DNA from 2 places in the Bradyrhizobium sp. 23AC genome. Region 2 is predicted to be linked to the other one. Evidence: riboswitches for the same ligand, from Rfam matches in the RefSeq annotation. Region 2 holds a riboswitch; the other holds the start of a gene.
What was found. A riboswitch is a leader RNA that binds a small molecule or an ion and turns the genes downstream of it on or off. The one in region 2 is predicted to bind cobalamin.

Region 1: it holds a riboswitch for cobalamin, as region 2 does, so the genes downstream of both, RAD10_RS30220 (TonB-dependent receptor) here and RAD10_RS20885 (TonB-dependent receptor) in region 2, are expected to answer to the same signal.

Annotation. Positions count from the first base shown of each region.
Region 1 covers NZ_JAVAYN010000016.1:200,660-204,059, reverse strand. Annotated here, with positions in the region: gene RAD10_RS30220 (TonB-dependent receptor) at 1-1,578, opposite strand, end outside; cobalamin riboswitch at 1,693-1,907, opposite strand; gene RAD10_RS30215 (hypothetical protein) at 1,952-2,215, opposite strand; gene RAD10_RS30210 (hypothetical protein) at 2,314-2,523, opposite strand; gene RAD10_RS30205 (hypothetical protein) at 2,662-2,838, opposite strand; gene RAD10_RS30200 (adenylate/guanylate cyclase domain-containing protein) at 2,963-3,400, opposite strand, start outside.
Region 2 covers NZ_JAVAYN010000008.1:164,275-167,674, reverse strand. Annotated here, with positions in the region: gene cobT (nicotinate-nucleotide--dimethylbenzimidazole phosphoribosyltransferase) at 1-460, shown strand, start outside; gene RAD10_RS20890 (histidine phosphatase family protein) at 453-1,025, opposite strand; cobalamin riboswitch at 1,098-1,299, shown strand; gene RAD10_RS20885 (TonB-dependent receptor) at 1,418-3,400, shown strand, end outside.

The DNA.
Region 1 (3,400 bases), on a different contig from region 2:
GCGCTCGTCGACATCAGGCGTGCGGAACGCGCGCGCAACGCGGCCGAACAGCGAGACTTGGTCGTTGAGGCGATGCTCGGCGCCGAGATGCAGCGCATATTGGGTCTCGTTGCTCGTCAGCGGCAGCGCGCCGATGTCGCCGTTGAACGGAGCTGCCGGGTCGAAATTGTCGCGTGCCGCGAGCCTGACGTTCTGCACACGCGCGCCGTAGGAGATGTCCGTCTTGGGCGCGATTCCCAATGTGTGCTGGAAATAACCCGCAACCGTCTGCTGCCTGAGGTCGTAATTGTGCCATGGGGAGAGCCCCTGCCCGGCGCCGCGGTTCTGCTGAAAGCTCGCGTCGTAATAGTCGATGCCGGTCAGGAGCTGCGAGGGCATGCCGAGCAGCAGGCTCTTCACGCTGAGCCGCGGCGTGATCGACCATGTCGTCAGATGGGAACCGACATAGGTCGACGTGAAGAACGCCGGAACCGGCGTCGGGGTGGAAAAGAACGCACTCTGCTGCTTCTTGTCGCGCACGCCGCCGTCGACGATGAGATCGACGCCGTCGACCAGGGTCTTGGTGAAACCCGCGGTCGCGCCAAAACCCTGTTGGTTGGCGTAGTTGAAGGGCGTGCCGGTCCCTCGCCGGTTGGCCCTGAGCTCGTCGAGGCCGATGGAGGGATCGACGGTGCGGCCGCCCGGCAGCCGCAGCTCCTGATTGTCGCCGGTGACCGTGAGAAACGCGGTGAGGCCGGGCGTGGTGTAATTGAGATTGCCGACGCCATTCTGCTGGGAATAGCGATTGTTGTCGCGATAGCCATCGGTCCTGACCGTATTGCCATAGAACGAGGTCGACCACGGACCGGAATTGAGCGAGGTCGAGACGTTGCCGAGCCTGGTGTTGAACGAGCCGAAGCCGGCCTCGATGCGCGCGGTCACGGGCGGTCCGCCAACGCCATTTTTGGTGACGATGTTGATCACACCGCCGACCGCGTTGTCGCCGTAGAGCACCGCGCCGGAATTGCCCCGCGTGATCTCGATGCGTTCGATCGAATTGAGCGGGATGGTGGAGAGGTCCACCTGCGCCATGTCGACGTCGTTCAACCGCCGGCCGTTGACCAGCACCAGCGTGTTGGCGGTGGCAAAGGCGCCGAAGCCACGCAGGTCCACGCTGGTCTTGGCGCCGATCTGGCCGCCATAGAGCGTCGTGATCTGGGCCCCCGGCGTCTGCGTCGCGATGATCTCGGCAAGCGTCTGCGATGGCGAATGCGCGATATCCGCGGCCGTGATGACGGTCGTGGCGGCCCCGACGATGCCGCCGCTGCCGGCGGCAGCCTCACCGCCGGAGCCGGATGAGCCGGCGCCATCGCCTGCCGGCGCGACATTCGTCCTCACCCGCTGCCGCGTCGCCTCGCCGTCACCGATCGCCCTGGCGCGCGTGCGGTTCTGATCGTCGGCCCTGGTCACCTCGATCGGCGGCAATTGCTCGGCAAGCGCCTGCTGGGCGAAAGCGGAGGACAGATCGAGCGAATGGAGGGAAACGGATGCGAGCAGGCCGGCGCTGAGGCGCCTGGCAGCAGGGACAAGACGGGACACAATTGTAACCTCGGTATGACGTCAGTGGCACGTCACAGCGAACGAGGTTTCACGGCAGAGCGATGGATCGCTCCGGTGAAGCTAATGTCTGTACTCCCCGACCGACATCTTCGCGTGTGACCACGGCTGACGGCAGGTCTCCTGGCTCGCGGGTCGTGACCTTTCGTCGCCTTCCCAGGACCGAGATTCCCAGTGGCATGAGACGCAAGATTCACCGCTTACAGTTGCGGGGGCAGCCGTGGCGTTGAGACAAATCCCTGCGTTGGGACAATCCCGCACCACATTCCCTTTTGATCTCCGTGAGGAGAACCGTCGCCAATCATTTACGAGCCGTTGGCCCCGGGAGTCAATCGACCGGGTGCATGCCGGGCGCTCAGGTCCGCCCTCGCACCCGTTGCGCCTGGGCCCAGGCGACTGCGACGTCGCGCGGCGGAACATCGACGCGCTTGATCGGGGTCAATTCGCCGGAGGCCGAGACGATGGCGGTCTCCTCGCGGCGACAGCGCGTGCAGACAAAGCGCACCTCGTGCGGAGACGCCGACCAGCTCGACCGCTTCACATTGGCCGCCATCGGCCAGGCATCACAATGCGAGCACGACACCAGAAATCGACCGGGATCGAGCATACCCATTTCCATCGGACTCCACGTCCTGCCCACTTGCTTCAATGATTAACCCAAGTGAATCGTTCCGGTGCCCCAGCACCGCCGCTGGGTGCGCCGCGAGAAAGCGGGCCTCAGCGCGCGCCCTTGAGGGTGCAGGAGGTGGTGCAGGTGACCGTGGTGCCGCGATCGCACGATTTGCAGGCACTGACGCACTGGTTCATGTCGCGGGGATTGTAGCTGTAGTTCCGCATCGGGCAGGTCGGCGTCGAGCCGGTGATATCCTGCTCCTGGTCGCAGGCCGCCGTCATGAGCGCGAATATGATCACGGCAACGAGGCGCATGTGATTGCCCTGTCAAGCATGGCAAATGACACTCGCGAGGTGCGCTGCATTGCAGGGAACCCCGGCCTTTCCACCACGAGCGATCGCTCGCGAGGTCAAGGATGCGCGCCAAACCTTAAGAACGGATTGCAGCCGGGATCAGGCAGCAGCCTTGGTCGCGATCGCCTGCCGCATGTCCACCGCCAGCTGACGGTACTGTTCCGAGAGTTTCAGATAGAACTCGCGCTTGGTGCTGTCGGTGGCGAGCTTGGCGATCAGCTCGCATTCGGCGGTGAGCGTCTCGAACCGTTCCAGCCTGTCCTGAAGTTCTGTCATCGGCGTGTCCCCGTCAAACGCCTCAAGGACATCCAACCTAAGCCCGGGAAATAGGTCACGGCGAACATCGTTATCGAGTAGAAACGTTTTTTCCGGACAGGGCGGGCTGGCCCAACAAAAACGGCTATTTCTGCTCCAGCCGCCAGGCACCGTCCCACCCCTCTTCCGGCGGCTTGGCCTCGAATTGCGCGATGCGGCCGAGCATCGTGCGCGAGGGGCCGTCACCGGGGACGGCTTCGAGCGCGGCGTTGAAGGCGGCGCGCGCCTCGTCGAAGCGGCGGGCCCGATAGGCGGCGAGCGCTTCGGCATAATGCGCGCGCAGGCTGTCCTGCGCGCCGGTGAGTGCGCCCGCCCGCGCCATCACCTCGAAGATCGGCTGCGGCGCGCTCTGGCCCGCGACCGCCAGACGATCGATCTCGCGCAGCTCGAGCCGCGCTCCGATCGCGTCAGCAGTTGCCTGCGAGATCAGGATGCGGGTGCCGTAGACCTTGTTGACGGCCTCCAGCCGCGAGGCCAGGTTCACGGCGTCACCCATCACGGTGAAGCTCATCATCAGCTCGGA
Region 2 (3,400 bases):
GGGCAGCGGCACCGGCGTCGATGCGGCCGGCCGTGCGCACAAGGCCCGTGTCATCGATGCTGCGATCGCGCGTCACGGCGTTGGCGGCGCTTCGCCGGAAAAAATCCTATGCGCCGTTGGCGGCCTGGAGATCGCGGCGATCTCAGGTGCGATCATCGCGGCCGCGCAGCGCCGCATCCCTGTATTGATCGATGGCTTCATCGTATCGGTGGCAGCGCTCGCAGCAGTGCGGCTTAATCCGTCGTGCCAGCCGTTCCTGCTGCCGTCGCATCAATCGGCGGAGCAGGGGCATCGGCTGGTGTTGCGCGCGCTGAACGTGCAGCCGTTGATCAGCCTCGATCTCAGGCTCGGCGAGGGATCGGGTGCCGCCATCGCACTGCCGCTGGTGCGGCTCGCCTGCAGCCTTCACAACGGCATGGCGACGTTTGCGCAGGCCAATGTGCCTGACAGACCTAACTGATCCGCTGATTGACGGAGACGACGCGCCAGCCGCTCGCAAGGCGATCGATCCGGGTCAGCGACAGCGGATCGACCACGAAGCGCAAGGCGGCCTGCGGCGTCAGATCCAGCGCGATGCAGAGCGCGGCGCGGATGGTGCCGGAATGCACGACGAGCGTGGCCGATCCGGCTGCGATCCGCGACAGGCCGAGCCGCACGCGCACGACCTGATCCGCAAAGCTTTCGCCGCCCGGCGGCCGTCCGGCAGCCGGATCGCTCCAGAACCGCGCATAGGCGTCGCCGCCGCTCTCGGCGAGTTTGTCGTGCCGGTGGCCGGTCCAGTCGCCGAAATCCTGCTCGCGGAATTCGCTGACGGGCTCCGGCTCGAGCCCCAATGCGCGCGCCGTCTCGATCGTGCGCCGCGACGGGCTGGCATAGCTGGCGGCATCCCGCGGCAGGCGCCGCCGCAGAGCGTCCAATTGCACGCGATCGCCGAGGTCGGCCGGCGCGTCGGCGGCGTGGATGGTGCCCGTCACACCCGCGACGGGCGCGTGCCGTATCAACCAGAGGAAGGTCTCGCCTTCCATGCTCATCTCCAAGGAAGTTGCTCGCTGTGGCCATAACGCCGCAACTGGCACATTGACTCTGTTGTTATGGTAATCCTAGATGCTTGCGACGGTTTCCCCGAGAGGGGATGAAAAGGGAATACGGTGCGGGGACATTGTCCCCAACGCCGTGGCTGCCCCCGCAACTGTGAGCGGATAATCCTTCGTCAGAAGCCACTGGGTCCTCGGTCCCGGGAAGGCGACGAAGCGGTGATGACCCGCGAGCCAGGAGACCTGCCGTCAGCCGTGGTCACACGCGAAGATGTCGGTCGGGGAGTACAGACATTCGGCTTCATCGGACGGCTGAAGGGCCAAAAGGTGAGACCTCGTTCGCTGTGACGTGCCACTGACGTCATACCGAGGTCCGAAAAACCGTGTCTTCCATCCGTATCGTACGACCGCGAAAATTCCTGCTCGCCTCCGCCGCGCTCACATCCTTTGCCGCTCTCGATCTGCCCGCTGCGCTGGCGCAGCAGGCCCGTGAACCCCTGCCGCCCGTCGAAGTATCGCCGGCGCTATCCCGCAAGCAGGCCAAGCCTGCCGGCCGGGAGGCGCAGAGCACGCGCCGCGCAGCAGCGCGCAGGCCGGCGGCCGCAGCAGCGATGCCGAAGCCCGTCGTGCCGGCTGCGGCACCTCCGACGCCGCTCAACAGCAATGCCGTCGCCGAAAGCGCATCGCGGCTCGGCCTGACGGTGCGCGAGACGCCCGCGACCGTTGAGGTGATCTCCGCCGAGACCATGCGCGAGCAGGGCTATCGCACCGTGTCCGACGTGGCGCAGGGGGCGGTCGGTGTTACCTCCGGCGATAATCCGGCCGAGCCTTCCGCCTTCTCGATGCGCGGCTTCACCAACAGCCAGATCAACACGCTCTACAACGGCATCAAGATCGGTCCGCAGAACATGACCTCGCGGATCATGGACACCGCCAATCTGGAGGCCGTGGAATTCCTGAAGGGCCCGGCATCGCTGATCTCGGGCGAGGGCGCCGCCGGCGGCGCGATCAATTTTGTGACCAAGCAGCCGCACACGGGACCGATCCGGAACGAAGCTGATTTCTCCTGGGATTCGCTGAACTCGTTACGCGCGCATTACGGTTCGGGCGGCAGCACCAATGTGCAGGGCCTCGACTATCGCTTCGACATCAGCCGTTCGGCGCTCAACGGCTTTGCCGACGACACCAATACCAAGATGCTCGACGTGTCGGGCCAGCTCAACTATCGCATCTCCGACAGTCTCAAGATCTGGGGCGCGATCGAGTATCGCGAAGACCGCTCCAAGGCCTATTGGGGCGCGCCGCTGGTGCCGATCGCGTTCAGCGGCTCGCATGCGACGTCGGGGATCGTCTCAGGCAATTACTTCAACAGGACTGATCTTGGGGCTGTCACGATCGACGACCGCACCTTCAACACCAACTACAACGTCCTCGACAACCGCAATGTCGCGCAGGAGGTGTGGCTGCGCGGCGGTTTCGAGCTGAAGCTGGCGCCGGACCTGACCTTGAAGAGTCAGGCCTATGGTTACGGCGCCGAGCGCACCTGGTTCAACAACGAGATCGAGGCGTTCGATTCCACTAACAACCAGGTGTATCGCGAGCGCTTCTATGTCGCGCACAGCCAGCGCCTCGTCGGCAACATCACCGACCTGATCTGGGACGCGAATATCGCGGGCTTCGACAATCGCTTGGTCACGACGCTGTCGTCGAGCTATCTTGATTTCGTCAGGCCGGGCGCGGCAAACTTCCCGAACGATTATGTCTCGCTGGTCGATCCCAACCGCGGCTTCTACGGTCTGCTCACGACCAAGCAGCAGACCGCGCGTATCGACAACGAGGCGCTGTCGTTCGAGGACAGGCTGAAGCTGACGCGGACCTTCGCGCTGATCGGCGGCCTGCGCGTCGAGCACATCGGGCTCGATCGCAACTCGACGGATACCGCCGGCCTGGTGAACGCGGGCTTCCCGTTCACGAAAGACTGGGCGCCGGTGACGGGCCGCATCGGCTACACCTGGGAGGCCGTGCCCGGCCTGACTTTCTTCAGCCAGTACGCCACCGGCGCCGACGTCTCCGCGAACACCAGCTTCCTGTTGTTGCCGACCCAGCCGCTCGACCTCACGACCTCGCGGACCTACGAGACCGGCGTCAAGCATCTGTTCTGGGACAACAGGGCGGAGTGGTCGTTCTCGGCCTACGACATCGTGCGCAAAAACGTCTATGCCGCGGCCGGCGGCATGGCGCTCAACATTGCCGGACGCCAGGAGTCGAAGGGCGTCGAGCTCGCCGCCTCGGTCCGTCCGATCGATCCGCTGCGTCTGTGGGGCAACATCGCCTATGTCGACGCCCGCTATGCCGACTACAATTTC